Regions from separate parts of the Musicola paradisiaca NCPPB 2511 genome, predicted to be linked through region 2. Evidence: predicted binding sites of a transcription regulator. Region 2 holds the regulator's gene; each other region holds the start of a gene.
The links. The regulator PhoB, encoded in region 2, activates phosphate uptake and scavenging genes when phosphate is short. The targets are predictions, from matches to a motif close to CTGTCATAAAACTGNCNNAT.
Positions count from the first base shown of each region.

Region 1: a site for PhoB is predicted at 2,313-2,332, ahead of pitA (inorganic phosphate transporter PitA). Genes of this name have one in related genera too.
Region 3: a site for PhoB is predicted at 5,651-5,670, ahead of glpT (glycerol-3-phosphate transporter). Genes of this name have one in related genera too.

Region 1 is NZ_CM001857.1:4,502,128-4,512,882, reverse strand. Features, by position in the region: gene dosP (oxygen-sensing cyclic-di-GMP phosphodiesterase DosP) at 1-871, shown strand, start outside; partial or broken gene DPA2511_RS22230 (NAD(P)/FAD-dependent oxidoreductase) at 893-2,085, opposite strand; gene pitA (inorganic phosphate transporter PitA) at 2,404-3,918, shown strand; gene uspB (universal stress protein UspB) at 4,049-4,384, opposite strand; gene uspA (universal stress protein UspA) at 5,021-5,455, shown strand; gene DPA2511_RS20190 (methyl-accepting chemotaxis protein) at 5,619-7,616, opposite strand; gene yidA (sugar-phosphatase) at 7,848-8,666, shown strand; gene bhsA (multiple stress resistance protein BhsA) at 8,819-9,076, opposite strand; gene DPA2511_RS20175 (DUF3748 domain-containing protein) at 9,315-10,598, shown strand; gene DPA2511_RS24125 (hypothetical protein) at 10,627-10,755, opposite strand.
Region 2 is NZ_CM001857.1:3,363,198-3,373,952, reverse strand. Features, by position in the region: gene DPA2511_RS15000 (AAA family ATPase) at 1-92, opposite strand, end outside; gene sbcD (exonuclease subunit SbcD) at 89-1,321, opposite strand; gene phoB (phosphate response regulator transcription factor PhoB) at 1,635-2,324, shown strand; gene phoR (phosphate regulon sensor histidine kinase PhoR) at 2,351-3,673, shown strand; gene DPA2511_RS14980 (PstS family phosphate ABC transporter substrate-binding protein) at 3,774-4,709, shown strand; gene DPA2511_RS14975 (cobalamin-independent methionine synthase II family protein) at 4,990-6,096, shown strand; gene brnQ (branched-chain amino acid transport system II carrier protein) at 6,551-7,870, shown strand; gene proY (proline-specific permease ProY) at 7,949-9,328, shown strand; gene DPA2511_RS14960 (peroxiredoxin C) at 9,455-10,057, opposite strand; gene DPA2511_RS14955 (acyl carrier protein phosphodiesterase) at 10,264-10,755, opposite strand, start outside.
Region 3 is NZ_CM001857.1:275,077-285,831, reverse strand. Features, by position in the region: gene DPA2511_RS01315 (pirin family protein) at 49-744, opposite strand; gene glpC (anaerobic glycerol-3-phosphate dehydrogenase subunit GlpC) at 1,349-2,551, opposite strand; gene glpB (glycerol-3-phosphate dehydrogenase subunit GlpB) at 2,551-3,807, opposite strand; gene glpA (anaerobic glycerol-3-phosphate dehydrogenase subunit A) at 3,797-5,455, opposite strand; gene glpT (glycerol-3-phosphate transporter) at 5,765-7,117, shown strand; gene yigL (sugar/pyridoxal phosphate phosphatase YigL) at 7,236-8,036, opposite strand; gene pldB (lysophospholipase L2) at 8,091-9,083, opposite strand; gene rhtB (homoserine/homoserine lactone efflux protein) at 9,227-9,847, shown strand; gene rhtC (threonine export protein RhtC) at 10,003-10,623, opposite strand; gene recQ (ATP-dependent DNA helicase RecQ) at 10,712-10,755, opposite strand, start outside.

The DNA.
Region 1 (10,755 bases), 1.1 Mb from region 2:
AGAAGCCGGCGGCGGTTATCAGTTTTTCAGCGCCGACATGAATGTGGCCGCTAGCGAGCGGCTGCTATTGGGCGGTGCGCTTAAACGCGCCATCAATAATGGCGAGCTGGAGCTTTATTATCAGCCCCAGATTCGGTTGGACAGTGGCGAGTTGTACGGTATGGAGGCGTTAGCCCGCTGGTACGACCCCGTCTTCGGCAATGTCCCGACCAGTAAATTCATTGCGCTGGCGGAAGATATCGGCGAGATCGAAGCCCTGAGCTATTGGGCGTTGTGCGAGGCGTGCCGTCAGCTGTCGTTGTGGGATCTGGCCGGGGCGAGGGTGCCGGTGGTCTCGGTGAATTTTTCTCCGCTCTGTTTTCATCGCGATCTGCCGGAGACGATCACCACAATCCTGCAGAGTTTTTCCCTGACCGGCGAGCGCCTTACTATCGAGATTACCGAGAGCGCCGCGATGGCGCTGACGCCGGATATGTTGGCCGTGGTGCATCGTATCCGCGGCAACGGCATTGGTGTTTCGATTGATGATTTCGGTACCGGTTTTTCCAATCTCTCTAATCTGGTGAACCTGCCGGTGACTGAAGTCAAAATCGACCGTAGTTTTATCGACAAGTGTGAGTCCGAAGAGCGTCTCCAGGCGTTGGTTGAAGCGGTGGTCGGCATTGGCCGCAGCCTGAAACTGGAGGTGGTGGCGGAAGGGGTGGAAACCGAAGGACAAAGCGCGTTGATCGGCAAACTGGGCGGCCGTATTGCACAAGGTTATCTGTTCGCCCGCCCGATGAAAGCGTCGGATGTGCCGGGGTGGCTGCAGGAATATCAGGCGGGAAAACATCGCCCGGATGCCGTGCAACCCTCTGATGCGGATGCTTAAGAACAGTGGGCCGGTGGATATTTACCTTGGCGGTATCAATGCCTGCGCGCATGCCCAGGCGGAGCTCCAGGCCCACTGAAAGTTGTAGCCGCCGAGCCAGCCAGTGACGTCCACCACTTCACCAATAAAGTAGAGGCCTGGCACGTTGTTGACTTCCATGGTTTTTGACGACAGTTCGCGGGTATCCACGCCGCCCAACGTCACTTCCGCCGTCCGGTAGCCCTCGGTGCCATTGGGTTGGAACCGCCACTGTTGCAGCGTGGTTTCCACCTGCGTCAATTGCGGTTTGTTGAGCTGTTTCAATGTGATATCCGGTAGTTGCTCCAGTGCTTGCAGGCTTTCCACCAGCCGTTTGGGCAACCACTGCGCCAGGGTGTTTTTCAGGCTCTGGTTGGGATGCGCCTGGCGTTCCGCGTCCAGCAGAGCAGCTACATCCTGCCCGGGCAACAGATTAAGCGTGATGAACTCGCCCGGTTGCCAGTAACTGGAGAGTTGCAAAATGGCCGGGCCAGACAACCCGCGATGCGTGAACAGCAGGTTTTCACGGAATATTGTGCCGTCTTCGGCGCTCGCCACGGTAGGTACGGATACGCCGGAAAGCGCCTGAAGCTGCTGCAACAACGGTTTGTGCAGGGTTAACGGCACCAGCGCGGCGCGGGTTGGCAGGACATTCAATCCAAACTGCGCCGCCAGCTGATAACCGAATGGCGATGCGCCCAGCCCCGGCATAGAAAGCCCGCCGGTGGCGACAACCAGTGAAGGCGCCGCGACTTGTCCGCCGTTCAGCCCGATAAGAAATTGATCGGTTTTTTCCACCGACAGCACGTCGCTGCGCATGCGCAGCGTCACCTTGCCGACTTCGCATTCCTTTATCAACATATCGACAATTTGCTGCGCGTAGTCGTCGCAAAACAGCTGACCGAGGGTTTTTTCGTGGTAAGCGATACCGTGCCGATTCACCAGATCGATAAAATCCCACTGGGTGTAACGCGCCAACGCGGATTTGCAGAAATGCGGATTCTGCGACAGATAGGCGGCGGGTTCCGTATGGAGGTTGGTGAAGTTGCAGCGCCCGCCGCCGGACATCAGGATTTTGCGGCCCGGTTTTTACCGTTGTCGACCAGCAGTACCCGCAAACCGCGCTGGCCCGCTTGCGCCGCACAGAAAAGCCCGGCTGCGCCCGCGCCGATGACGACGACGTCGAACTGTTCCACTTCACTTCTCCCGTTGGTTGATTTTTGGCCGAACCCCGCGGTCGGCGGCCGGCCATTATAGGCGCTGTTGCGGCATTATGCGCGGCCAAACGCGCCGGGAAGCGGGCGACGCCGCGTTATGGCGCAGGCATCGGCGGGTGGTTACAAAATGCAGAATTTGGTAATAAAGAATAATGCGTTGATTTTCATTAAGTAACGAAAAGACGTTCGCGAAAATGACGTAAATTAAGTCAAAATAATGTCATATTTTGCTTTTCCAGACCCCCGCTTGTCGCGGATAATGCGCCGCGTTCATGACCACTAACTGGCCTAACACTTATGCTACATTTATTTGCCGGACTTGATTTCCACACCGGCCTGATGTTGATCCTTGCCTTGCTGTTCGTGCTGTTCTACGAAGCGATTAATGGTTTCCACGACACCGCCAACGCGGTAGCGACCGTCATTTATACCCGAGCTATGCGTGCTCAATTGGCGGTTGTCATGGCGGGGCTGTTTAATTTTCTGGGCGTATTGCTGGGTGGGTTAAGCGTTGCTTACGCCATCGTCCATCTGCTCCCCACCGATCTGCTGCTGAATGTCAGCTCCGCACATGGACTGGCGATGGTGTTTTCCATGCTGCTGGCGGCGATCCTCTGGAATCTCGGTACCTGGTATTGCGGGCTACCGGCATCCAGTTCCCACACGTTGATCGGCGCCATTATCGGCATCGGTCTGACCAACGCGCTGGTTAACCACACCTCAGTGGTGGATGCGCTCAATATTCCCAAAATGGTGAGCATTTTCCTGTCGCTGATTATTTCACCGATTGTCGGGATGATCCTGGCCGGATTGATGGTGTTTGTGTTGCGCCGTTACTGGAGCAATACCAGGAAGCGTCAGCGTATTCACCTGACGCCGGAAGAGCGTGAGAAGCAAGACGGCAAGCGTAAACCGCCGTTCTGGACACGTACCGGGCTTATCCTGTCGGCGGTGGGGGTCAGTTTTTCCCACGGCGCGAATGATGGTCAGAAAGGTATCGGCCTTATCATGCTGGTGTTGATTGGCGTGGCGCCGGCTGGGTTTGCCCTGAATATGAGTGCTTCCGGCTATGACATCAGCCGTACCCGCGATGCCGTGATCAACCTGCAAGAGTATTATCAGGCGCATGCGTCGGCGTTATCGCATGTTATCGACTTGTCTGTGCCCGCAGCGCCGGGAACGGCAACGGTAGCCGGCGCGGCGCCGGTTGTCGGCACGCCGGATTTCCATTGCGATAGTGCTCGCGTCATGGTTGCCATTGAACGCACAATGGGCCTGCTGGGCGGCATCAAAAGCTATGACGATCTTTCCGGCGACGACCGTGCGCGCTCCCGTCGACTGTTGATGTGCATCTCTGACAGCGTTGATAAAATCGCCAAACTGCCGGAAACCAACACGGACGACAAACGTCTGCTGAAAAACCTGCGCGACGATTTACTCAATACGGTGGAATACGCGCCATTATGGATTATCGTGGCTGTGGCGCTGGCTCTGTCGCTGGGCACGATGGTGGGCTGGAAACGTGTCGCCATCACCATCGGCGAGAAGATCGGCAAGAAAGGCATGACCTATGCGCAGGGCGGTGCCGCGCAGGTAACGGCGGCATTGTCCATCGGTATTGCCAGCTATACCGGCATGCCGGTATCCACAACGCACGTACTCTCCTCTGCGGTAGCCGGCACCATGATTGTTGATGGCGGTGGCGTGCAAGGGAAAACCGTAAAAAGCATTCTGCTGGCGTGGGTATTCACGCTGCCGGTTTCCATGGTGCTTTCCGGGGTACTGTACTGGATAGCCCTGAAGCTAATCTGACGTAGGTCGTGCTGTAGCGAACAAAGAAGAAAAGGCGACCTTGCGGTCGCCTTTGGCGTTTTTACAGTTATCTACGATAGAAGGCTAATGAAGGGAATCACGCCTGAATTCTGACGTCGAAGCCGTGTCATCAGTGCCAGATCGCCATAGCGATGAGACTGATAACAATCAACCCGCAAAGGGCTGAGGTCAGAATGAACTGACCGCGCACCCGTTCGCAACGGCGGATGAATTCCGGGTCGTGATGGTCAAGGTAACGTTGTGTGTAGATGTACCGCACCAGTCGAAGCTGTTTGCTGGGTTGACCGTGAGAGGTAAAGAAGCCACCACCATCGACATACTGGTACAGCAGTGGGTCACAGTCTCGCAGCACCGTGAGCAGTACGCGCAACGAAGAGTAATATCGCGCCATGTTGATGACACAGACGACACATAAGGCCCAGAAAAGCGCAAATGTATTAATCATCATGCTCCCCTCCCGGTTTTTATCCATTAGGCACATGGATGTGTCGGATCCCGTCGACAATATGCCTGTGGATATTTATGCCACACGTTGTTTACGCGATGTTATCCGGCTGTCGCCTCACGAAGGGCGAGGACGCATGCCTTATTCTCTTACCTGTATCTTCCCTTTTCCTGAAGCGTTCTGCCGGTAACGGCAGGGAAGCGCCCCAATCTTCATTGTAGAAGAGCCACGCGCCTTTTTTCCATTCAATCATCAAGGTTCGTGCAGAACTCGTTGCCTGAAGCCGGGGACGTCCTTATGCCGCATTGCCGAACTGGCGTCCCGTATTTTTCAACTACACTAATAAGACTCGCATCCGGCAATGACTGTTTCATCGAGTGATTGCGGGAGTGCGGTCTTCAGGCGGAGAATCCGTGTCGATAATGTTTTTATCGGCGCAGTATGACGGTAGCTTAAGGTTGTTGACGGCGGATACCGACGCCTTCCGGGCCAATCGCGAATATGTGCGGCGTTGTGATCTGCTGAACATAACCCTGAATTTTATGGGTGTTATGATAATTCCACCATTCGGTGTCAGATTGGCAATATGAATATCTGCTGACCCTACCAGTTAGTCGTTACAGAAGGAGCTTAACTATGGCTTACAAACACATCCTTATTGCGGTTGATCTGTCGCCGGAAAGTAAGGTGTTGGTTGAGAAGGCGGTCTCCCTGGCACGGCCATATGATGCAAAAATCTCTTTAATTCACGTGGATGTGAATTATTCGGATCTTTATACCGGGCTGATCGATGTCAATTTGGGCGATATGCAGCAACGTATTTCCGAGGAAACGCATAATGCCCTGAAAGAGCTTTCCGACAATGCCGGCTATCCGATAGCGGAAACGCTGAGTGGCAGCGGTGATTTGGGGCAGGTTCTGGTAGACGCGATCCGCAAGTATGGCGTCGATTTGGTTCTGTGCGGCCATCATCAGGATTTCTGGAGCAAGCTGATGTCTTCCGCCCGCCAGCTCATCAACACCGTACATGTTGATATGCTGATCGTTCCGTTGCGGGATGATGAGGAATAACGCTCTCAAATTGTAGACGCAGTCTCAATAATTAAAAAAGCATGGCGTAAGTCATGCTTTTTTATTGTCAGCGTCAAACCACCTCCTCGGGAGGTGGTGATGGTTGATGCCGTCGGGCGATGGTGGTGAGCCGCCGCGCGAATACCGGCGCGGCGGCTTTCCCTCATGATAGCCGGAAAACCTGCACTAACCGGGTCAACTGCCCGGCCTGATCTTCCAGCGAGGCGGCGGCGGCAGTGGCTTCCTGTACGAGCGCGGCGTTCTGCTGGGTCACGCCGTCCATTTCGTGAACCGCTTGCGTAACCTGGCTGATGCCGCGGGATTGTTCGTCGGACGCCGCGACGATCTCTTCCATAATGTCTTTAACCGATGTCACTGCCGCGAGCATGTCGCGCATAGTGACGCCAGCATTTTCCACCAGGCCGACGCCTTGCTCGACGCGCGATGCCGATTCGCTGATCAGCGTGGTGATGTCTTTCACCGCATCGGCGCTGCGCTGCGCCAGATTGCGGACTTCGCCGGCGACTACCGCAAAACCGCGTCCCTGTTCGCCGGCGCGGGCGGCTTCTACGGCAGCGTTCAGCGCCAGAATATTGGTTTGGAACGCGATACTGCTGATGATACCGGTGATTTCACTGATTTTCCGCGAGCTTTCGTTGATGCCGCCCATGATGTTGACCACCTGAGAGACGATTTCATCGCCGCGCTGGGCAATTTGCTCTGCATTATGGGTCAGACGGGTGGCGTTGTGCGCGTTGTCGGCATTTTGTTTTACCGTGGCAGTAATTTGTTCCATGCTGGCGGCGGTCTCTTCCAGCGCGGCCGCCTGCTGCTCCGTCCGGGCGGCGAGATCGACGTTACCGGCGGAAATCTCCGCCGCGCCGTGGCTGACCGATTCGCTGGAGTTAAGCAACTGCCCGGCAATCTCCTGCAACTGCTGCTGCATTACCGCCATAGCATAGAAAATGCTGCGTGTATCGCCGGGTTGTACCGGGATGGCGTGGGTCAGATCGCCTTGGGATACTCTTAGCGCGATTTCCGCCGCCAGCACTGGCTCTCCCCCCACTGGGCGCAGCACTTTGCGGGTAAAAACGAGGGAAATGACCAGCGATACCGCCACAATGCTCAGCACTGCCATGATCAACGCAATATTGCGCTGTTTGATGGCGTTCGCCATCACGACATCCACCGGTACGGTAATTCCTAACATCCAGGGCGTTCCGGTATTGCCGATATTGACCGGGCTGTAAGCGTTCATCATCCAGGTGTTGGTGAACGAGTTGAAGTGCTCGCTGTTATAGGCTTTGCCCGACGTAATGCTCTCCATCAGCGGCTGATTGCCTTCCAGTTTTTTGGTGATCCGGGTTTTGTCCGGGTGGGACAAATAGGCGCCGGAAGGGGAGAACAGGGTGGCGTAGCCCGTACCGTTAAACGGTTTGAAGTTGCCGACCATCTGTTGCAGCGTTTCCAGCGAGAAATCGGCGGTGGCGGAACCGTAGAATTTGCCGTTAATCATGATCGGCACCGCGATAGAGGTCAGCAGCACGTTAACGCCGTTGTAAGGATAGCTGTATGGCTCAAGCACCACTTCTTTTTGCAGCTTGCGCGGCAACAGATAGTAATCGCCGCTGCCTGGGGTTTCGTAATCGGTCAGATTGTGGATCGCGATGTTTCCTGCGTTGTCGCGGTCGACATATTTAACGAACCGACCTTTGGGGTCTTGATCCGGCTGTGCGGCGTATTGCTGGTCTTTACCATCAAATGCATCGGGTTCCCACGCGAGTGACATCGACAGCAGCGATGGATTGTTTTTGAGCGCATTTTTCAGCAAATTTTCGGCGGTAGCGCGGTCTGGCGATCCTTCACTGCGTAAAGTCGTCACACTTTGAACCAGGTTGCGAGCAGTGAACAAGGCGACGTCAATCTGGCCCTGTACCGCATATGCATTGGTTTTTGACATCTGTTCCAGCAGTTGTTGGACGCTGGCTTTTTGCTGCTGGCTGCTCTGCCAAATGAGAAAACCAAGCACCACGGCGAAACCGCACACGATGGTGAATATTGTGGTAATCAGCACCAGCGCTCGGGTCGAGAGCTTTTTCCTGTTGGCGGCAGATATCGACGCGGTTGCGCCGGCAGAGTAGTGGGTCAAGGCATTGGACATAAATACACTCCCGTAAGGAAGACGATTCAAATAAAGCGGCGAGTTGCGATGCAATATAACGATGTTTTATTGAAGTAATTTTAATATGTGAAATAAATCACACTTCAAGGCATCGGCATTTTGGAGGGTTTCTTTAACCAATAACTGAAATTGGTTAATCGGGTTTTTTATGGAGTTCGGCGGCGAAACTGCGCTAGCATGCGGTAAATTCATCGGGGAATGGTAAAAACGATGGCAATAAAACTGATTGCAATTGATATGGACGGCACCTTACTCACACCACAGAATCAGATATCGCCGGCGGTGAAGCACGCGATTACTGCCGCCAGGGAAAAAGGGGTGTACGTTGCGTTGGCGACCGGTCGCCCTTTCATCGGGGTCAAGCGCTACCTGAGCGAACTGGCGCTGAGACAAGACGGGCACTATTGCATCACCAATAACGGTGCGCTGGTTCAGCGTACTCTGAACGGCGACTGCATCGCGCAGACCACCCTCAACTTTAACGACTATCTCTATTTTGAAGCCATGTCCCGCGAGTTGAACGTCCATTTCCATGCGCTGGATTTCGATTACGTTTACACCGCCAACAAAGACATCAGCGCTTATACCGTATACGAATCACACCTGACCGGCATGTCGCTGAAATACCGGGCCGTTGAGGAAATGAACCCTGGCCTGCGTTTTCCCAAAGTGATGATGATTGATGAGCCTGAACGGCTGGATGCTGCCATCGCCCGCATTCCACAGCAGGCATTCGAACGCTATACCATCATGAAAAGCGCCGCTTATTACCTGGAGATTCTCGATAAGCGGGTCAACAAGGGGGAAGGCGTCAAAATGTTGGCGGAGCACCTGAACCTGAACCGCGACGAGGTCATGACGCTGGGCGATCAGGAAAATGATCTGGCGATGATTGAGTATGCCGGGTTGGGGGTTGCGATGGGGAACGCCATCGAATCGGTCAAGGCGGCCAGTCAGTTTGTGACCCGTTCCAACAGTGAAGACGGCGTAGCCTATGCGATTGAAAAGTTCGTATTGAATGCGGAGTAACCTGCTGTGCCTTTCCTCTTTGCGATAGCTCGCCGTTAGCTGGCAAACCACGGGGTTCGTGCCTCCCGTCGCCACGCTTCACATCATACAGAAATAAAAAACCCCGGTTTCGGACACAGGAAAACCGGGGTGAGGGTTGAAGCGCCGGGCGATTATTTGTAGATCACCGCATTGCCGTGCAGGGTGTCGTCGCCGCCGGCATAGGTGATGCTGTAGGCGGATGCGCCGGCTTCGGTGGCTTTACTGGCCAGCTTAGTTTCCAGTGAGCTCAGATCGTGAGCGGTCGCTGAAACGGCGCCGATTTTCTGTAATTGCTCAGCCTGTTCGTAATTTACTGATTTCGCTGCGAATGATCCGAATGAAACGGTAGCAAGTACAGCGGCGATAGCGATAGTGTTTGCAGTTTTCATATTGTCTTTCCTCATAACCGGGTTGTCGGGTGAAAGGCGTTTGTCCTTTCGATGACGCAAAGATTACGCCTGACTGGCCTTCGTGGAAAACGGAGGTTGTTGAGGCTATCTTTCTATTTTTTTGAATGAAAATACAGTCAGGTTTTGTAAACAACTCAATGATTTTTATTATTTTTATCTTTTTTTGAGCGTTTTTTTATGATGTGCCAATTAATAACGTCATATTTGGGAATCTGTTATGAATAAAGAACAACAGTTAACGTTTGATACCGTTTCACATCAGTTAACCAATATTAATATCTGGACAACTGACGGTAACTGGGTGATTTACGATGTAAGGCCGCATGGATCTTTGTTTACAGGTTTGACCATTGAGAAAGTCCATGTAGAGACTGGCCAGCAAACGGTTATCTATCGCGCCGGACAGGGGGCGCATGTGGGAGTGGCGACCGGCAGCCCGGTACTGCCGCAGCGTTATGTATTTATTCATGGGCCGGCGCATCCGGATGAACACTGGCAGTACGATTTTCACCATCGCCGCGGCGTTATGGTGCAGGAAGAGACGCCTGAGCAGGCCGTGACGCTGGATGCCTGCGTGATTACCGCGCCTTATCCGGCCGGCGCATTGCGCGGCGGAACCCATGTACATGTTTTCAGCCCGGACGGCAGCCGGTTGAGTTTTACTTACAACGATCACGTCTTGCACGAGCGCGACCCGGCGCTGGATTTGCGCAACGTCGGCGTGGCGGTGCCGCTGCGGTCGGTTGCGGCCCCCGGACGGCATCCTCGCGAGCATGACGGCAGCCATTACTGCGTACTGGTCAGTCGGACGACGCCTAAGCCACACCCCGGCAGCGACGACATCAACCGCGCGTATGAAGAGGGTTGGGTGGGCGTGCAAGGCTATCTGCGGCCGGATGGCGTGCGTCAGCGCTGGGCGCTGGCATTTATCGGCGACACGCTGTCCGCCGACGGCGAGAAAGTACCGGAGGTGTTTATCGTCGATCTGCCGGAAAATCTGGATGATTATGCCATCGCCGGCGAACAACCGCTGGGCGGCACGGCAACCGCATTGCCCGCGCCGCCGGCCGGTGTGTGTCAGCGGCGTCTGACGTTCAGCGCCGGGCGCCGTTATCCCGGCGTCGTCAATCAGCCGCGCCACTGGTTGCGCGCAGCGCCGGACGGCAGTGCGATCGCGTTTCTGATGCGGGATGACGATGGCATCGTGCAGTTGTGGATCCTCTCGCCGAATGGCGGAGAGCCCCGTCAGGTGACGCAGAGCGCCTGGCCGGTGCAATCCGCTTTCAGCTGGCATCCCGGCGGCGAATATGTGGCGTTTGTTGGCGATAACAGCATCATGGTGTGCGAAATGGCAAGCGGTCGTGTGATCCGGCAGACGCCGCGCAGCGATATCCCGCCGGTTAGCGATGCCGTCGTATTTTCTCCGGAAGGTTCCCGTATCGCCTATTTGCGGGATATTGACGGCTGCAACCAGATTTTTGTGGTGGAAGTGGTGTGGTAACGTTTTTTCTTTCTGAAAAATCAAAGTGTTATTTTCTGATCGCCAGCATCAGAGCAGACGATTTGTCCAGATTATTTCCCTGATCCGGGAGCGTGTATTCTCGCCGGATCAGCGCGAAATAAACCCCTTCTGTTTCAATCGATTGTTTTTTATTCAC
Region 2 (10,755 bases):
CTGTTATTGACGAAAGGCGCGCGGGCGAAATCGATTTTCCATTCGCCCTGTAGCGAATTCAGGTTTTTCAGGCGCAGACTGAGTATTTTCATGCCGATGTCTCCTGACGCTGTTCTTCCACTTCCTGTAGTACCTGACTGAACAGGCCCCGTAGCCGTTGCCGACGTTCCTCCTCCAGTTCCGGCTCCAGCGCCAGGCGCCGCTCGAACACCTCGACCGGTTGCAGTTCTTCCAGCGTTTCCTTTTCCTGCTGCATCAACATCTGTAAATGCTGTTCCCGGGCGCGGCGCAGCAACAGGATTTCCACATGCAGGTTTTCCGTCATGTGCTGTATCTGCTGTTGGATGTCGTTGAGGTAATCCTGCGTGGCGATTTCGATATCCAGCCACACCGGTTTCTCGCCCTGATAGTCGCGAAACCCATTCAGCCGACGTTCGATTTCCGCCAGGTTGCCTTTGACCAACTGCATCGGTTGGGTGACGGGCGTTTCCAGCGCGACGATGTCGTGTAGCCCGTCGTTATCGAGCTCCACCAGAAAGACGGATTTTTCGTGATTCAGCTCGTCAAAACTGAGGGGGATCGGTGAGCCGCTGTAACGGATATGCTCACTTTGCGCCACCCGCTGCGGGCGGTGAATGTGCCCGAGGGCGATGTAATCCGCCGGAGGAAACGCCTGGGCGGGAAACGCATCCAGCGTACCGATATAGATGTCGCGCACGGACTCGGTGGTGGTCACGCCGACGGTGGTGAGGTGGCCGGTCAATACAATCGGCAATGCGCAGGCCAGTTCGTCCCGCCGCTGACAGGCCAAGTCGTAACACTGCTGATAATGACGGGCGATGGCGTCCTGCAACGCCTGCTGTTTTTCTCCGGCCGATTGCCCGGCCTGGCTGAATAGTACATCGCGTGGGCGTAGATAGGGTACTGCGCACAGCAGCGCACCGGGCTCGCCCTGACGGTTTTTAAGCAACAGCACCTGTTGGTGATAGTCGCCTTCGAAACCGGCGACGACCTGCGTGTTGAGGCAAGCCAGTAACGAGCGGGATTCGTTGAGCGTCGCCACCGAATCGTGGTTGCCCGCCATCACCACCAGTTGACAGCCGGTGCGTTGCAAGTCAACCACAAAGCGGTTGTACATTTCCCGGGCGTAGCTGGGCGGCGTGCCGTTATCAAACACGTCGCCTGCGACTATTACTGCATCAACATGGTGTTCTTCGGTTTGTTGCACCAGCCAGTTCAGGAATGCCTGATGTTCGGGGGCCCGGCTTCGGGTATAAAAGTACTGGCCGAGGTGCCAGTCTGACGTATGAATAATTCGCATGGAATTCCCTGCAGGTGCGTGCAACCGATATCGTCTGTTTGTTTCTGCCCCGTTCGCGGCACGGCCCCAGGCTGGGGCAATCGCCAGCACATCCTGCGAAGAAGAGGGCTCTGCACTGTTATCATCGGCGATTATAAGCATGCGGTTTAGGCTGTGTCCGAAATTAATCTTGTACGGTGGGGCGGGGGCGGAGTAGGTTGAGGGAGCCATTTAGGGGAAAACGCTGTGCGGGCGGCTTTTCATAAATCTGTCATAAAACTGACGCATAATGCACACCGCATGCTAACCGTGATGATTAACGGCAGGATTGACAATGGCAAGACGTATTTTGGTGGTAGAGGATGAAGCGCCCATTCGTGAGATGGTGTGCTTTGTGCTGGAGCAAAACGGTTATCAGCCGGTGGAAGCCGAGGATTACGACGTCGCTGTTTCCCGGCTGGCGGAACCGTATCCCGAGCTGGTGCTGCTGGATTGGATGCTGCCGGGCGGTTCCGGTTTGCAGTTCATCAAGCATATGAAACGCGAAGCGTTGACCCGCGATATTCCCGTCATGATGTTGACCGCTCGCGGCGAGGAAGAGGATCGGGTACGCGGCCTGGAAGTGGGGGCCGACGATTATATTACCAAGCCGTTTTCGCCCAAAGAGCTGGTGGCGCGCATTAAGGCGGTCATGCGCCGGATTTCGCCGATGGCGGTGGAAGAGGTGATCGAGATGCGCGGCCTGAGCCTGGATCCGTCTTCGCATCGCGTGACTACCGAAGAGTACGCGCTGGATATGGGGCCGACCGAATTTAAGCTGTTGCACTTTTTTATGACTCATCCTGAACGGGTGTACAGCCGTGAGCAGTTGCTGAATCATGTCTGGGGCACTAACGTTTATGTTGAGGATCGCACTGTGGACGTTCATATCCGCCGCCTGCGCAAAGCGCTGGAAACTACCGGGCATGACAAGATGGTGCAGACGGTTCGTGGAACCGGATACCGTTTTTCAACGCGCTACTGACGGCGTGAGCCCGGAGACGATTTTAGGTGCTGGAACGTTTATCCTGGAAAAAGCTGGCGCTGGAGCTGGCTTTTTTTTGTTTGCCCGGTGTGCTGCTGGGGCTATTGTTCGACGCGCTGCCGTGGTGTCTGCTGGCATCGGCGCTCGGCGCTCTGTGCTGGAATTTTTATAATCAGCTACGCCTTTCCCATTGGTTGTGGGTCGACCGCAGCATGACGCCACCTCCCGGCCGCTGGAGCTGGGAGCCGCTGTTTTATGGTTTGTATCAGATGCAATTGCGCAATCGCCGTCGCCGTCGCGAACTGGCGTTGTTGATCAAACGTTTTCGCAGCGGTGCGGAATCGTTGCCGGACGCCGTGATAATCACGACTGAAGACGGCGTGATTATCTGGTGCAACCAGCTGGCTCAGCATCTGCTGGGTTTCCGCTGGCCGGAAGACAACGGCCAGAATGTGCTTAACCTGTTGCGTTTCCCTGAATTTGCCCAGTATATGCAATCGCAGGACTTCAGCCGTCCCTTGATGTTGCAGATCAAGCAGACTCGCCATGTGGAGTTCCGTGTCATGCCATATTCCGCAGGGCAACTGTTGATGGTGGTGCGTGATGTGACGCAGATGCGTCAGTTAGAGGGCGCGCGTCGCAATTTCTTCGCCAATGTTAGCCATGAACTGCGCACACCGTTGACGGTGTTGCAGGGCTATCTGGAAATGATGAATGACGATTCGCTGGACGGCGCGCTGCAGGCCAAGGCGTTGCAGACCATGCAGGAGCAAACGCGCCGCATGGACGGGCTGGTCAAGCAGTTGCTGACGTTGTCACGCATCGAAGCGGCGACCGATATCGACCTGAATGAAAAAGTCGACGTGCCCATGATGTTGCGGGTGTTGCAGCGTGAGGCGCAGACGCTCAGTCAGGATCGGCATGAAATCATCTTTCGCGTTAACGAGCAGCTTCAGGTGTTCGGCAATGAAGAGCAATTACGCAGCGCGGTGTCCAATCTGGTGTATAACGCTGTTAACCATACGCCGAAGGGCACCCGTATCGAAGTGTGCTGGCAGCAGACTCCACAAGGCGCGCAGTTTCAGGTCAGCGATAACGGGCCGGGGATTGCCGCGGAGCACCTTCCCCGTTTGACCGAACGTTTTTATCGAGTCGATAAGGCGCGTTCGCGCCAGACCGGCGGCAGCGGGTTGGGGCTGGCGATTGTGAAGCATGCACTCAGCCATCATGATTCGCGGCTGGAAATCATCAGTGAAGAGGGCGTCGGCTCTCGTTTCATGTTTACCTTGCCCAATCCGTTGATCGTTCGTTCAGCACTGAATCAGAATGCGGCTAAACCGCTGGTTTGAGGGTGAGTTTCTGCGCTTGATCGCCGCCTGTTCGTGGCTGAAAATACGCCGGCCGCGCTCTGCTTGGGCGCGGCTTATCTTTTTCCGATGGAATACCGATATGACACCCGCTTCGCGCCTGTACATCTTGATTGGCCTGCTGTTCAGCCTGGTTTGCCATGCAGAGCCGCGCCAGATGCTGGCGGGCAATTTGTCCAGCGCCGGTTCGGATACGCTGGCCAATTTGATGACGTTTTGGGCGGCGGATTTTGGCCAGCATTACCCCGGCGTCAATCTGCAGATCCAGGCGGCAGGGTCATCCTCCGCACCGACAGCGTTGGCGGCGGGTGCCGCGCAGCTGGGGCCGATGAGCAGGCCAATGAAAAGCAGCGAGATTGAGGCTTTCGTTCAACATTACGGTTACGCGCCGTTGGCGGTGCCGGTGGCGATGGATGCATTGGTAGTGTTGGTCAATCAGGACAATCCGGTTGCCGGCCTTAATCTGCAGCAATTGGACGCGATCTTTTCCGTCACCCGCCGTTGTGGCGCGGGGAAATCGGTGCGGTGGTGGCAGGACGTCGGCCTGGGCGGCGTCTGGCGGCAACGTTCGCTGCTACGCTATGGCCGGAACTCCGCGTCCGGTACCTATGGTTTCTTTAAGCAACAGGCACTATGCGGCGGTGATTTTCTTCCGCAAGTCAATGAATTGCCGGGATCGGCATCCGTCGTACAGGCGGTGGCCACATCGGTAAACGCCATCGGCTATGCCAGCATCGGTTTTCGCGCCAGCGGCGTGCGGGTGGTACCGCTGGCTGCCAGCGACAAGGACGATTACGTGCTGCCGACTGCGGAAACGATCCGCAGCGGACGTTATCCCTATACCCGCTATCTGTACATTTACGTCAATAAGGCACCGGATCGTGAGCTGGAAGCGCTGACGGCAGCGTTTCTGGATCGGGTGTTGTCGGAAGAAGGGCAGGCGTTGGTCAGTCAGGACGGTTATCTGCCGCTGCCTGATGCTGTGCGGCGCCAGGCGCGTCAGCAATTGGGGTTGTAGTCTTGTCTATAACGGCATCAGCCTCGGTCGTGAACGAGACGGTTTTATCCTTATCTAACAATACATTGATGTATATCTGCCTCCCTGATGGCTGTCATCACAGCCTTATTGAATGAATTTCTTTCATGTGAGGTGAAAATTATTCTGTTGTCGGTGAGAAATGCTCATGACAGGATGCATTCACTTCTAGCCGTCCAGATGGCTGATTTTGTCATCGACGTAATCGTTTCTCAAAGAAATCACTCGGTCAGTCGGCAAGGCTGACAGTCAGGAGCACAACATGACCCAAGCAAGCACCCCGTTTCGCGCCGATGTCGTCGGCAGTTTTTTACGTCCGGCCGCTATCCGGCAGGCTCGCCAGCAGTTCCAGTCCGGCGAAATTGATGCCGACACGCTGCGTCAGGTTGAGGATCGGGAAATCCGTCGCGTGGTAGAACAACAGCAAGCCAACGGGTTGCAGGTGGTGACGGATGGTGAGTTCCGTCGTGCCTGGTGGCATTTTGATTTCTTCGATAACCTCAACGGCGTTGAACGTTATGAAGCCAGTCAGGGGATTCAATTTAACGGCGTGCAAACCAAAGCACGCGGCATCAAAGTCACCGGTAAGATCAGTTTTAATCCACAGCATCCGATGCTGGCGGATTTCCGTTTTCTAAACAGCATTGCGGGCGATGCCGTCGCCAAAATGACCATTCCCAGCCCCAGCGTGTTGCATTTTCGCGGCGGCCGTGACGTTATCGATAGCCGGGTTTATCCCGATCTGGCCGAGTATTTTGACGACCTGGCGCAAACCTGGCGCGACGCCATTCAGGCGTTTTATGAGGCGGGGTGCCGCTATCTGCAGTTGGACGATACCGTGTGGGCCTATTTGTGCTCGGAGGATCAGAAACGTCAGATCCGTGAACGCGGCGATGATCCTGAGGTATTAAGCCGCACCTATGCTTATGTGCTCAACAAAGCGCTGGAAGGTAAGCCCGCAGATCTGACCGTCGGGCTGCATGTGTGTCGCGGTAATTTCCGTTCAACCTGGATTTCTGAAGGCGGGTATGAGCCGGTCGCCGAGACACTGTTTGGTGAAGTGAATGTTGATGCGTTTTTCCTTGAATACGATACGGCGCGGGCCGGTGGTTTCGAACCATTACGCTTTATTCGTCCGGGGCACCAGAAGGTGGTGTTGGGTCTGATTACCACCAAGACCGGCGCACTGGAGAGTGCGGCAGAGGTGGAGGCGCGCATCGCTGAAGCGGCGTCGTATGTGGATATCGGGCAGTTGTGTCTCAGCCCGCAGTGCGGTTTTGCTTCCACGGAAGAGGGCAATTCCCTGAGCGAAGAGGAACAATGGGCGAAGGTGCGTCTGGTGGTGGATATCGCCGCGCGCGTCTGGTAATTCCGTTTTATACGCTCCCGTTATAACGCCAGCACAAGATGCTGGCGTTTTTTATTGTAATAAGTTTTTATTATGGTCAATAATTGCACTTTATTGGGCTATTTGTGCAATTTAATTGCGCTGTTTATTTAATAAATGCACAAATCATGTATAGCGATGATTGCATTGTTTTAAATCTAAATTCTGTATTTTTGTTAAAAACAAGATTTATCTTCTGGTTTATGGATCTCGTCTTGTCTTTTTTTACTATAAACGTTTTACTTATCGCCCATTAACGCTGGATAATAAATCATCTTATTTACGGCGACGGTTCTTGATTATGCACCGCGTTCAGACATTGAAGGATGCTTCGTCGCTACACACCAGCACATCACCCGAAAGGGGCCCGGCGACGTCGCTATCGCGCGGCGGCCAACATTGTTAATTGTTCGAGTTTTCACAGGCCACAACTTTTATGAGTCATCGTTTAACGTCTAAAGATATCGTCGCGCTGGGCTTCATGACATTTGCCTTGTTCGTCGGCGCCGGCAATATCATTTTTCCTCCCATGGTTGGGTTGCAGGCCGGGGAGCATGTTTGGGCCGCTGCATGCGGATTCTTGATTACCGCAGTCGGTCTACCGGTTCTGACCGTCATCGCGTTGGCGAGAGTCGGGGGCGGTATCGACGCACTCAGCAGCCCGATTGGCAAAAAAGCCGGCGTTTTGCTGGCGACGGTTTGCTATCTGGCGGTTGGGCCGCTATTTGCCACGCCGCGTACCGCGACGGTCTCTTTTGAAGTGGGGATTGCACCGTTGGTGGGAACGGGCGCCGCGCCGTTGCTGATATACAGCCTGATCTATTTCGCCATCGTCATTCTTATTTCACTCTATCCCGGCCGTCTGCTGGATACGGTGGGGCATATCCTGGCGCCGGTGAAAATCATTGCGCTGACGGTACTGGGCATCGCGGCATTATTATGGCCTGCCGGCCCGCAGATTCCGGCAACGGACGCTTACCTGCATGTCCCTTTTTCCAGCGGTTTTGTTAACGGCTATCTGACCATGGATACGTTGGGCGCGCTGGTCTTCGGCATTGTGATCGTTAATGCGGCGCGTTCCCGTGGCATCAGCGACGCCGGTTTGCTGACCCGTTATACCATCCTGGCCGGGTTGATCGCCGGGATTGGGCTGACGCTGGTATACCTGAGCCTGTTCCGTCTGGGGACATTCAGCGGTTCACTGGCGCCGGAAGCGCAAAACGGCGCCGAGATTCTGCATGCTTATGTTCAATATACGTTCGGCAATATGGGCAGCAGTTTTTTGGCGTTGCTGATTTTCATCGCTTGCATGGTGACTGCTGTCGGCCTGACCTGCGCTTGTGCCGAGTTCTTCTCGGCATATCTGCCGTTATCCTACCGTTCACTGGTCTTTGTGCTGGGGCTGTTCTCGATGGTGGTTTCCAATCTGGGATTGAGCCATCTGATCCAGTTGTCGATCCCGGTGCTGACCGCGATTTACCCACCTTGCATCGTCCTGGTGTTGCTGAGTTTTACCCGGCGCTGGTGGCATAACAGCGCGTTGGTGGTATCGCCGGTGATGTTGGTCAGCCTGGTGTTTGGCGCTATCGACGGTGTGAAGTCATCCGCTTTGGCCGCGTTGCTGCCCGAATGGACCCAGCGTTTGCCGCTGAGCGAGCAGGGCCTGGCCTGGTTGCCGCCGTCGTTGGTGGTATTGCTGGCCGTCGCCATTTACGATCGGCTCTCCGGCCGTCAGGAAGTGACGGCGCATTCCTGAACCGTGCAGATGGCGCGTTTTTTCACCACAGGCCGCTGCCTGTGGTTTTTTCGTCTTTAAAAACAGGGTTGCTCTTTTATGGAACAAGAATCCAGACTCAAGCCTGGCCTTAGCACGCGACACATCCGTTTTATCGCATTGGGCTCCGCCATCGGTACCGGTTTGTTCTATGGCTCCGCCAGTGCGATTCAAATGGCCGGGCCCAGTGTGCTACTGGCTTATCTGATTGGTGGGGTGTTCGCTTACATCATCATGCGTGCGCTGGGAGAGATGTCCGTCAATAATCCGCAGGCCAGCGCCTTTTCGCGCTATGCGCGGGATTATCTCGGGCCGCTGGCGGGCTATATCACCGGCTGGACTTACTGTTTCGAGATGCTGATCGTGGCCATCGCCGATGTGACCGCATTCGGGATTTACATGGGGGTGTGGTTTCCCGCCGTGCCGCATTGGGTGTGGGTGCTGAGCGTGGTGTTGATTATCGGCGGCATCAACCTGATGCACGTCAAGGTGTTCGGCGAACTGGAGTTCTGGTTCTCTTTCTTTAAGGTCGCCACCATTATCGTGATGATCGTTGCCGGGATTGGCATCATTTTCTGGGGGATCGGTAACGGCGGCGAGGCCACCGGCATCCATAATCTGTGGAGCAACGGCGGTTTCTTCAGCCATGGTGTGATGGGGATGATTCTGTCGCTGCAGATGGTGATGTTCGCCTATGGCGGCGTGGAAATAATCGGTATCACGGCAGGCGAGGCCAAAGAGCCGCACAAATCCATCCCGCGCGCCATCAACTCGGTACCCTGGCGGATTCTGGTGTTTTACGTGGGCACGCTGTTTGTCATCATGTCGATTTATCCGTGGGATCAGGTCGGCACGAGCGGTAGCCCGTTTGTACTGACTTTCCAGCATATGGGGATCACTGCGGCGGCGGGCATCCTTAACTTCGTGGTGATTACCGCCTCGCTGTCCGCCATCAACAGCGACGTGTTCGGTGTTGGCCGCATGTTGCACGGCATGGCGGAGCAAGGCCATGCACCCAAAATCTTTGCCCGGCTGTCGCGCGGCGGTATCCCCTGGGTGACGGTCTTGGTCATGATGGCCGCGCTGCTGATTGCGGTGTACCTCAATTACATTATGCCGGAAAAGGTGTTTCTGGTGATTGCGTCGCTGGCAACGTTCGCTACTGTTTGGGTTTGGATCATGATCCTGTGTTCGCAGATTGCTTTCCGTCGTCAGTTGTCGGCTGAGCAGGCGGGAACACTGGCGTTTCCATTGCCGGGTGGTGTAGCGACATCCGCAGTCGGTGTGGTTTTTCTGCTGTTTATCATCGGCTTGATTGGTTATTTCCCTGACACGCGCATCTCCCTGTTCGCCGGGCTGGCGTGGATGGTTATGCTGTTGGTGAGCTATGCACTGTGGCAGCGCCGTAAAACGGCCGGGAACCCTGTTACGGAGAGTTGAAGCGGAGGCATCGATAACCTCTTTTTCATTTTTTCTGTAGTGCGCATGGAACCGACCACGCTCGGTGTCGGCAATAAAAAAAGCCAGCAGTGGCGCTGCTGGCTTGATACGGAACAAACCGGGCGATTACAGAGAACTGGCGTTCTCTTTCAGGTATTTCGCCACGCCGTCCGGAGAGGCGCCCATGCCGGATTTCCCTTTTTCCCACTGCGCCGGGCAAACTTCGCCATGCTCTTCGTGGAATTGCAGCGCGTCGACCATACGCAGCATTTCGTCGATGTTGCGGCCCAGCGGCAGATCATTCACCACCTGATGACGCACGATGCCGTTTTTATCAATCAGGAAAGATCCGCGCAGCGCGACACCCGCATCAGGGTGCTCAATGCCGTAGGCTTGCTGGATATCACGCTTGATGTCCGCCACCATGGCATATTTCACCGGGCCGATACCGCCTTTTTCGATCGGGGTGCTGCGCCAGGCGTTGTGCACGAATTCGGAATCGAAAGAAACACCAACAACTTCAACGCCACGTTTCTGGAATTCTTCATAACGGTGATCGAAGGCGATCAGCTCTGAAGGGCATACAAACGTGAAATCCATCGGCCAGAAGAAGATCACGGCCGGTTTACCGTTGATGTGCTTTTTCAGGTTGAAATTTTCAACGATTTCCCCGCTTCCCAATACGGCAGCTGCAGTGAAGTCGGGGGCAGGACGAGTTACCAGGACCATAATTACTCCTGTAAATAGTGGGTTAAAGGAGGATGGATACCGGCATAAACCCGATGATTTGTGCAGGTTTATGCCTGATAAACGCCGTAAGTATAGGTACTCCCCTCGTACCAATAAAGCGAAACAGGCCAATCAATGAGATAGGTTTTGACTATCGGAGCAATCGATAATTCTTCTCGTAAATGACGCCCGCGGGGAAAAGCGCGTCAACTGCCCTGAGATGGGTGAAGCTGGCCGCTGCTGGCCTGTTGCATCATACGAGGATAGAACTGCCAGAAGAGTGTTTCAAACTGATGATAGTGTCGCTCGATGTCGGTGATAGCGCCGGAAAGCGCCGATAACCTGGGACGACGCATCGCCATGCGGTGCAATACCTCAGCGATGAACGGCAACTCGGCGTAACGTTCGAGCCAACGTTCTTGCCAGAGATAGCGGTTCAGGTTCTGGAAACGTTCCGGCGTGTGGGCCAGATGCGGCGTGATTTGTTGTCTGGCATGGTCGATAAAGCCGGATAATGCGACGGACGGTTCCACCCGTGGCCAGTTTTGCGCCAGAAAATGATCCCACAGTACATCCAGCGCGATGGGCGCCACGCGGCGATAGTCGGCGCTGAAACAGCGGCAGGCTTCGCGCACCTCCGGCAGGCTGTCGGTCAGCGTATCAATCCGCCGGTGCAGGCGAATACCCGCCGCGATATC
Region 3 (10,755 bases), 1.5 Mb from region 2:
GCCGCCCGGTCAATGATGTTTCGAAGTGAATACACGTATGGCTTGGATTTACACCGGCGGCAAGTCAAACAGCAGGATTTCACTCTGCTCGCTGGCGCGCAAAGTGATGGCCTCCTCCGCCCATACCGCCAGCGCATCGCTGGTTACAGCATGCTGACCGCCGACCTCGATACTACCGCGCACTACCTGGATCCAGACGTGGCGCCCGCTCTCGATCCGGTACTCGGCCTGCTCCTGCGGCTTCAGCGCCCAACGCCACAGCGTCATGTCCTGGAACACTTTTAGCGAGCCGTCGCGAGCATCCGGCGACAGCACCAACTGGCGGCCTTCCAGCGCATCGAAGCGACGTTGTTCATAACGCGGCGTCAACCCGGTTTGTTCCGGAATGATCCAGATCTGGTAAAGATGCAGCACACTGTCCTGACGGGCGTTGTATTCGGAATGACGAATACCGGTGCCGGCGCTCATGATCTGGAATTCACCCGCAGGAACCTGTTCCTTATTGCCCATACTGTCCTGATGTTCCACCGCGCCTTCCAGCACATAGGTCAAAATTTCCATGTCGCGATGGGGATGAGTGCCAAACCCCTGACCGGCTTCAATCCAGTCTTCGTTGATGACCCTCAGCGCGGAAAAACCCATAAAATCAGGATCGTAATAGTCGGCAAACGAGAACGTGTGCCAGCTATCCAGCCAACCATGATTGGCATGCCCGCGATCATTGGCCTGACGTAAATAGATCATAACTTGCTCCTCTAAATGTTTTTTTAGTCTAGCGGCAGCGGACAAATAAGAAAGGCGAAAAAACTCACCGCTCTGTTCAAAAAACACGAAGAAGATGCAGCACCATGGCAGGCCGCCACCCTGTATTACTCTGCCGGTCCCTACGCCATTAAGGAAACAAAATGGCATTATAGGGAAACCAGTTTCCACAAAATAAAAGATAAAAAAAAGCCAGCACCCGAGCTGGCTAAGTAATACTGGAAGCAATGTGAGCAATGTCGTGCCTTCACAGCAAAACCGCGACGAGTCGAATAATACGAGGTCATTGGGCTTTCCCGGAACGCATGACAATAATAATCATTATCATTCGCACCTGTAAAGCGTTTTCTTTTGCGCAATCGAAAGAAACATGCGGCGATAAAACGGCTGGGCCATTGTTGCAAAATGATTTATTGAGAATCAATCAGTTAGCACTTAACCCCATGATAAACAGGGAGATAATTTTATCACCGCCCGGTTATTCGCGGAGTTAGGGAAAACGTCGGGCAACATTGCCGCAGAGAATCGGGGGTACCGCCGCGCCATCCCGAGGGAAAAGCGCCGGATAGCGCGGCGCAGGTGTCGCTTACTCCGGCGGCAATGCTTTAGCCAGCAGGCTGAAAGGATGCTCGCACACTTTGCTGGTCGACATTTCAATCTGCCACTTGCAGGTTTCGCAGTCGGTAATCACCAGATCCGCGCCGCTCTCTTCAATCTGTCGAAACAACGGCGCGCCGATATTCTGCGCAGCGTCATAATTCTCTTTCTTGAAGCCGTAGGTGCCCGCAATGCCGCAGCACTGGGAATCCAGCACCTGCAATTCCAACCCTGGAATACGCCGCAGCAAATCCAGCGTATAGGCCGTCCACCCCATGCGCTCCAGATGGCAGGGCGTGTGGTAAACCACCTTCATGGGCAGCGGTCGTAATGGCAGCGTTTTCCCCTGCTCCAGTAACCGGTAGAGATGACGGGTCGCCAATTCAATGCCGTCGCGTACCTGCTGATTATCAATGCCCAGCAGATGCGGGTATTCATCCCGCAAGGTAAAGGTGCAACTGGATGAGGTTGCGATCACCGGCAATCCGCGGGTGTTGATGGCTTCGTCCAGCGAGGCCAGATTGAAGTGTGCCTGCTTGCGCGCTTTATCCAGAAAACGGTTGGCGATCAACGCCACGCCGCAGCATTTCTCTTTGGTCAGCAACTGCACCCCGACCCCGGCGGCATTGAACACCCGGATCAAATCCCGCCCCAGCTGGGGATGGTTGTAGTTGACGTAACACCCGTGGAAATAGGCCACCTGTTCGGCGAACTGGCGCTGACGCGCCGCCTGCTTGCGATACCACTGACGAAACGTCCCCGAGGAGTATTTAGGCAGTTCACGGCGATGGTCGATTTTCAGCACTTTATCCAATAGCATCCGCATCGGCTTCATGCCGGTGGCGGCATTCACCAACGGCGCGAACGGCGTCGAAAGCGACCCCATCAGATTGGTATGACTGAGAATGGCATCGCGCAGCCCCGGTTTATGCCGGCTATGGTTCGCCTTGGCGCGCTGGATGATATCGCCGATCTTCACATCCGACGGGCAGGCCACCTCGCAGCGTTTGCAATTGGTGCAGAACTTCAACGCCTCATCGAACAATGACGGATCCTTGCGGCGCAGACGCTCGCCGTCCGGCCCGGCCTGCTTCGGCCCCGGATAATCCGGGTTGACCCGCGCCACCGGGCAGGCGGTGGTGCAAACGGTGCACTTGATGCATTGTTCGAAACTGTTGTCGGTCTGGCTCATCACGGATTCTCCCTCAGCACATCATTGGCGACGCTCAACGCCGTCAGCATGGATACACCGCCGCCACATCCCTGTCGAAGCGGGTCATAACCGCGCAAAACGGAACCGATGGCATACAAATGAGGCTGCGTTTCTCCCTGAATCATGGGATGCAGGTGCTCATCCACTTTCACACCGAATTGCAAATAAGGCTGAGCGGCGAACACGTCCGCCATGCTCCAGTTTTCGTGTTCCGGCGCAAAATCCACGTCCAGGCCGAATACCGGTTCGACGACGCGCTGTTGTTCGGCAACCAGTCCATTACTGAAGAAACTGCCGCTGGCCAACACCACCTTCGTCGCCCGCAGCGGGATATCGCCGTGAGCCCGGGTGGCCACCTCAATGCCTTGCGCCTGGAACGACGCCCCCGTCACACGGTCGCCCGCCATGACTGTGCCGCCGACGGCGCGAAAACGGCTGAGCAACGCCTGATGCAAACGCATGCCCGGCAACGAGGGCGGCAACGTCGCCAGCAATCCTACCGGTTTGCCCAGCGCAGAATTCAACCGCGCTACCGATGACGGTTGCATCCCCAGACAAGCAGGCAGAATAACGCTATCGCGATCGCTGATCAGACGGCTCAACTCCTCCGCCAGCAACTCGATGCCGGCATGGGTCTCCAGCACCCGGGCAATAGACAGCGAACGGAACTCACTGGGGTTCTGGCGCAGTTTGTCGAGCATCGGCAAGCGGAGATCTTCACATTGCGCATCAATCCCTTGCGCGCACAGAGCACCGGACAGTAATGGCGCCTGAAAATCCAGAAAACCCTCGATACCGGCCACCAACGGGCGTTGCCATGCCGATGTTCCCGGCAGCCCGCGCATCACGCCATCCATCGGGCTAAGCCAGCAGGGTTGCCATTTGCCCAACAACGTCAGCCGCTGGTGATTGCGTTCGCTGTCGCCACGCAGCGCCAGCCCGCAACGTTCCAGCAAAACCTGTGCTTGTGGCGCCAATAGCGCGATCTGCTCAGCGCCCAGCAACGAATAAGGATGGTTCGGCGCCTGAACCGTTAATGGCGCCAGTGCCGCCAGCGGTTCCCCAACCGGTGTGCCGTCGGGCAATGCCGCCAGCAAATCCAGCGCGCCGGACGCGAAATGCAGCGCGCTCTGGCCTACGCTAACCAGCGCGCATCGTTTCCCCTGCTCCTGCAAACGAATGCCGCAGGTCAATCCCGCCAGACCACCGCCGATGATGATCACGTCATAACGCATGGTCGTTTTCCTCTTTCTGCACGGCCGGGATGTCGCTGCCGGTTAAACCGCACAGCCCTTGATAGATCCAACTGGTGAATTCGCTTTCCCGCAGGGTATGCCCCCAGGCAACCGGCCGCATGCCTTTCCAGCGTTCATTAAGAAAACGGCTTAGCTGCCCCACGGATTGCTGCGGCGTGGATTGCCCCAGACGGTACAGCAGACCGGCGGCGCGGCAAGCGCACAGCTCACCCTGACAGGTGCCCATCCCAACGCGGGTGCGGCGACGCAAGTCAGTCAGGTTGTTGACCTGCAACGAATCGACCGCATAACGCACTTCGCCGGCCGTGACCGCTTCGCACTCGCACACCAGGCTGCTATCCGCCAGCGGCCCGGCAATCAATGGAATCGCACGTTGCCCATGTCGGTAAAGAATGGAACCGCGTAGCGGCGCGGGCAGATCGGATGCGATCGCCGGCGCATCTGCCGCACGAGTTTCCGATCCCGGCAATGGCCGCGATGCGGTAGTGCCGGCCACCGCATGTCCCAGTTTTTCGCACACCTTGTCCGTGACCCACTCCGCCATCAATCGATAGGTCATCAGCTTGCCGCCGGTGATGGTGACAAAGCCCTCCAGCCCGTCGCGCTCGGCGTGATCCAGCAAGACGATACCGCGGCTGACGCTACGACCGGAGGGATCGCTGTCGCTCGCCACCAACGGACGCACGCCGGCGTAAGCACGCAGAATACGGGTATGGGCCAGCTGCGGCGCCAACATGCTGCCTTCTCGGATCAGGGTCGCCACTTCCTGCGGCGTCACCGTCATGTTGTCGATTTGGTCGTAATCAATGCGGGTCGATGTCGTACCAATCAGCGAGATGGTATCGCCCGGCACCAGAATATCGGCGTCCGCCGGCTTGCGACAGCGGTTAATCACCCGGTTATTGATACGATGGCCAAGAATCAGCAACGCACCTTTGGCCGGAAACATCCGCACACGCAGGTCGGCATATTCGGCAATGCGCTGCCCCCAGATACCGGCGGCGTTGACGACGACCTGCGCATAAATCTCGCCGGCAAGACCACGCTTATGGTCGAAAACGCGCACGCCAATTACCCGATCGCCCTGACGAATCAGCCCGGTAACTTCATGGTAGGTCAACACTTCCGCGCCATGTTCGCAGGCATCGATCATGTTGGCGGCGGTCAGGCGGAACGGATCCACCGTGCCGTCCGGTACCCGAACCGCGCCGATCATGGTCGGGTTGGCGGCGGGCTCCAGCAACAGCGCTTCTTGCGGATCGATAGCCTGAGCATTGATCCCCGCCTGACGGCAGGCATCGATAAAGGTGGACTGGTAGTGAAGATCGTCTTCCGGCAGCGTCAGGAACAGGCCGTCGGTAGGTTCAATACAGTGGCGGGCGATACGCCGTAGAATCTGGTTTTCTTCGATGCATTCCCGTGCGGATTCCGCATCCGTCACCGCATAACGGGCGCCGCTGTGCAATAACCCGTGGTTGCGCCCGGTGGCGCCGGTCGCAATGTCATGTCGCTCCAGCAACAGACAGCGCAGGCCACGCAGCGCACAGTCACGTGCCGTGCCTGCACCGGTGGCGCCGCCACCGATGATGATCACATCCGTTTCTCGCCGCAAATCAGTATTTGCCATGTCTGCCGTACCTCAGTCTGGATCTATCCAGTACCTATTTGGACATAAACACTCATAAAAATGATTGATAAAGAGCAAATACGAGCAAAAAACGAAAGAAAAAAGCCAGCAAGCGCACCAATTTGAGACATTAATCACAATAAAGCGACATATACATATTTCATTTGTGTTAAATAACACACAAAATACGGCCACGAGTCATAAAAGTGTAACAATTGCGCGATGACTCACACCGATCCGCGTACCAACTCGATACTCTTGTGCGCGTTATAGAAAAAATCAATCCAATACCTACATCGGGAGCTGTTTATGTTGAGTATTTTCAAGCCAGCGACGCACCGTCCGCGTGTCGCCGAGCACCAGGTCGATCCGCTCTATCGTCGCCTGCGCTGGCAAATTTTCCTGGGGATCTTCTTTGGTTACGCGGCGTATTACCTGGTCAGAAAGAACTTCGCGCTGGCCATGCCCTACCTGATTGAACAGGGTTTTTCCCGTGGCGATCTGGGCTTCGCACTGTCCGGAATATCTATCGCCTACGGATTCTCCAAATTCATAATGGGCGCGGTGTCCGACCGTTCGAATCCGCGCATCTTTCTGCCAGCTGGCCTGATCCTGGCTGCGGTCGTTATGTTGCTGATGGGCTTTGTGCCGTGGGCAACCTCCAGCATCATGATCATGTTCGCGCTACTGTTTGTCTGTGGTTGGTTCCAGGGGATGGGGTGGCCGCCGTGCGGACGCACCATGGTGCACTGGTGGTCGCAGAAAGAACGCGGCGGTATCGTCTCCATCTGGAACTGCGCCCATAACGTCGGCGGCGGTATTCCTCCGCTGCTGTTCCTGTTGGGGATGGCCTGGTTCAACGATTGGAAAGCCGCGCTCTATATGCCTGCATTCGGCGCGATTCTGGTTGCGCTGTTCGCCTTCGCCTTGATGCGCGATACCCCGCAGTCCTGTGGCTTGCCGCCGATCGAAGAGTACAAAAACGATTACCCGGCGGATTACACCGAGAAAGACGAGCAGGAGCTGACCGCTAAAGAAATCTTCATGCAGTACATCTTCCCGAACAAATTGCTGTGGTATATCGCCGTCGCCAACGTGTTCGTGTACCTGCTGCGCTACGGCATTCTGGATTGGTCGCCGACTTACCTGAGAGAAGTGAAGCATTTCGCACTGGATAAATCGTCCTGGGCTTACTTCCTGTACGAATACGCCGGTATTCCAGGCACATTACTGTGCGGCTGGATGTCCGACAAAGTGTTCAAGGGCAACCGCGGCGCCACCGGCGTATTCTTCATGACGCTGGTGACTATCGCCACCGTCATTTATTGGCTGAACCCGGCGGGCAACCCCACAGTAGATATGGCCTGTATGATTGTCATCGGCTTCCTGATCTACGGCCCGGTTATGCTGATTGGTCTGCACGCGCTGGAGCTCGCCCCCAAGAAAGCAGCCGGTACGGCAGCGGGTTTCACCGGGTTGTTTGGCTATCTGGGCGGCTCGGTGGCGGCCAGCGCCATCGTGGGCTACACCGTCGACTTCTTCGGCTGGAACGGCGGCTTTATGGTCATGATCGCCGGCAGCGCGATGGCGGTGGTCCTGCTGTTCCTGACCATGATCAACGAGAAGAAACACAAGGAAGCGTTGGCGGAACGCACCGCGTGATGACGGCGATGTAACGCCATGTCCCCAACAAGGGATAACAACCAGGGGAGGCCCTTTTCAGGCGCCTCCCCTTTTTTCATGCATCGGCAACGCGACGACACGCCCCGAAGGGATAACGTTACGCCAGATAGAGTTTACGCAGATAGCGCGGCACGGCATCGTCGATATTGGTGCCAATCACATCATTTCCCGGCAGAACGTCCTTCAACCGCTGGTGGGCATTGCCCATGACGCAACCCTTGCCCGCCATAGATAGCATTTCGTAGTCGTTCATGCCGTCGCCGAAAGCGATGCAATCTTTGATGGTGTGGCCCAGTATCTTCGCCACCTGTTCCAGCGCGTGCCCTTTGGACACACCGCCGGCCATCACTTCCAGACAGCTCAGGGTTGAAAAACTGACATTCACCCGGTCGCCCCAACGCGCATTCAGCGCTTCTTCCAGCAGCAGCAGCTTGTCGTGATCTTCGCAGGTAAAGAACACCTTGCCGACGCCATCCGTCCCCAGCGTATCCGGATCGAACAGCGTGTAGCGAAACACCGATTCGGTAAAAAATCGCTCCTCTTCCGGCCGAGAACGGCACAGGAACCATTCGTCGTCGCGATAGACGTGGGTCAGGATATCCGGGTGGTGATACACCATGGCGTACAGATCCTGCGCGATATCGCGATCAAGATTATGGCTGAACACCAGCTCGCCTTCGGTGTTATGCACCCGGGCGCCGTTGGAGGTGATCATGAAGGCGGTGATCGCCAAATTATCGCGGATTTGTGCAACATCCATGTGATGGCGGCCGGTGGCGAACACAAAATGGATCCCGCGTTCCGTCATCAACCGCAGGGTTTCTTTGGCAAAGGGCGACAGAGTGTGATCGGGAGAGAGCAGCGTGCCATCCAGATCGGATGCAACTATCGGGTACATATGTGAGATTCAACCTCCGCTGGTGCTGAACGGTCGGGCCCGTCCAGTGATGTATTAATGAAATTGGCTAAAATGCGTCAAAATCAGACCTAATGCTTCGGCCCGCATCGCATCCGTTTCAAACAGGATGTCGTGACGGGCGCCTTGAATCACGCGCGGTACGCCGCCCACGCTGGGATGGCCGGCCTCGGACAGCGCGCGGCAGAACGCATCCTGGCTACGGTTATCCACCACCTTGTCTTCTTCGGCCTGCAGCAACAGCAACGGCGTGGTGATATCTGCGGCCTGCGCCAACAGACGCTTGCCCGCCAGCAACGCTTCCCGTACCCAATGGTAGGTCGGCCCACCGATACGCAAATCCGGATCGTCAGCGTAAAACCGGACATTACGTCGGTAACGCTCATAGCTGTGGGTCAGCGCATTCAGCACGTAGGGCAACGGCCGCCACTGACGGGTGCCGACGGCGTAATAATCACGCATCACCGGATGACGTTCGGCCCAATTGAGAATGCGCCATGCCAGCCAGTGGGGCATCGGCAGCAGAATGCCGCACATCGGCGAACACAGCGCCGCCGCGGCGAAAACCTGCGGCTGACGCGCCAGAAACAAAGACAGGATGGCGCCGCCCATCGAATGCGCCAGCGCAAAACAACGCTGATACGCCTTCGTCTCCACCTGCTGGCACATAAAAGTCGCCACATCATCCACGTAATCGTCAAACCGCCGGACATGGCCGCGATGGGAGTCTTTCAGCAACCGGCCGGAGCGGCCTTGCCCGCGGTGATCCATCATCATCACGTCATAGCCGCACTGGAATAGGTCATACGCCACTTCCGCGTATTTCACATAGCTGTCGGTTCGGCCAGAAAAAATCACCACCAGACGCTGATGCCATGGGGCGCAGAACCGCACAAACCGAATAGGAACGCCGTCAACTCCGGCAAATTCGCCCTCTTCACGCCGCCGCCAAAAATCCAGCAAAGGCCCGGTCACGAAGGCAGCGAACTGCGCCTCTCTGGTCAGCAGACACTCCAGATACGAACTCATTACGTTCTCCCTGTCTCAGGCGGTATCCGCAGACGTCCATGCATAGCCCGGCATGACGGTTTCGGTGTGTTTTTGTGAGCTATGGCACAAAGATCGGCATTGGCGTATTGTGGCATAAAAAACCTTAATCAGGGAGCATCCGCATGACCCAAGACTGGTGGCTAACCTACCTTATCACCACGCTGATCCTCAGCCTTTCACCCGGCTCAGGGGCCATCAATACCATGAGCACCAGCATCAGCCACGGCTATCGCGGCGCGATGGCGTCCATTGCCGGATTGCAGGTCGGCCTCGGTATACATATCGTGCTGGTGGGCGTTGGACTCGGCGCATTGCTGTCGCAGTCGTTGCTGGCATTCGACATTCTGAAATGGGTCGGCGCGGCCTACCTGATCTGGCTCGGCATCCAGCAATGGCGCAGCGCCGGTTCGCTGGACTTGCAGGCCCTCGCCAGCAGCATGCCCCGCCGGCGGCTGTTCCGGCGTGCCATTCTGGTGAATCTCACCAACCCGAAAAGCATCGTGTTTCTGGCGGCGCTGTTTCCGCAGTTCATCATCCCGCACCAGCCGCAGGCGGCGCAGTATCTGATACTGGGCGTCACCACCATCGCGGTGGACGTCATCGTGATGGTGGGTTATGCCACGCTGGCCCGGCGCATTTCGTCGTGGCTGAAGGGCCCGCGGCAAATGAAACAACTCAACCGCACCTTCGGTTCGCTGTTTATGCTGGTCGGCGCGCTGCTGGCCACTGCTCGCAAAGCCTAGGCCGCCGCCTGATTTGGTCGGCCGCCGGTCAACGGGACATCGGTTCGGGTGAAGCCTGCGCTTAACCGCCGACACACGGAACAACGCCGAGGATGCATACCCCGGCGTTGTTCTGTTTAATCCAGATAAAGCGCCACGCTGGCGGTTGCAAACCGTTAGCGTGAAATAATCAGGTGTATGCCAAATCCGGCGAACAGTACGCCAGCCACGCCGTCCACCCACTTCGCCAACCGGCGATAGCCCCGCCGCATCACCGGCAGTGCAAAAACAACCGCCACCAGCGAAAACCACAGCAAGGTTTCCAACGAAATCAGCGCGAACAGCCCCCAGCGAGCGCCGGCGCCCACCTCATCCCCGACGAACAAAGAGAACACGCTACCGAAATAAATCAGCGCTTTAGGATTGGAAAGGTTGGTTATCAGCCCGCGTATAAAGGCTTTCCCCTGCTGCGGCAAGGCAACCTCCGGTTCGTCATCCTGATGCGGGTTATGACGACGAGCGGAGCTCAGCATCTGCCATCCCATCCAGCACAGGTACAGGCCGCCGCCAACAGTCACGATACGGTGCAGCCAGGTCATCTGTTCCAGCAACAAATGCAGGCCCATCAACGCAATCGCCGCCCACACCACCACGCCCAGCGTGATGCCCAGCACCCCCATCAAGGCTTCGCCGCGGGAGCGGCTAATCGCAGTTTGGGAAACAAAAAAGAAATCCGGCCCTGGACTCATCAACGCAATCAGGTGTACCAGCGCAACGGTCAAAAACAGCATCAACATGGTTTCATTCCTTTTCAACAGCAGCAAATCGAACGATTCGCAACCAAACACCCACCCGCCGCAAGCCAGTCAAGCGTGCCACCTGGCATTATTCGTCGTTATCGAGATGTTCGCGAATCAGTGTCATAAAGG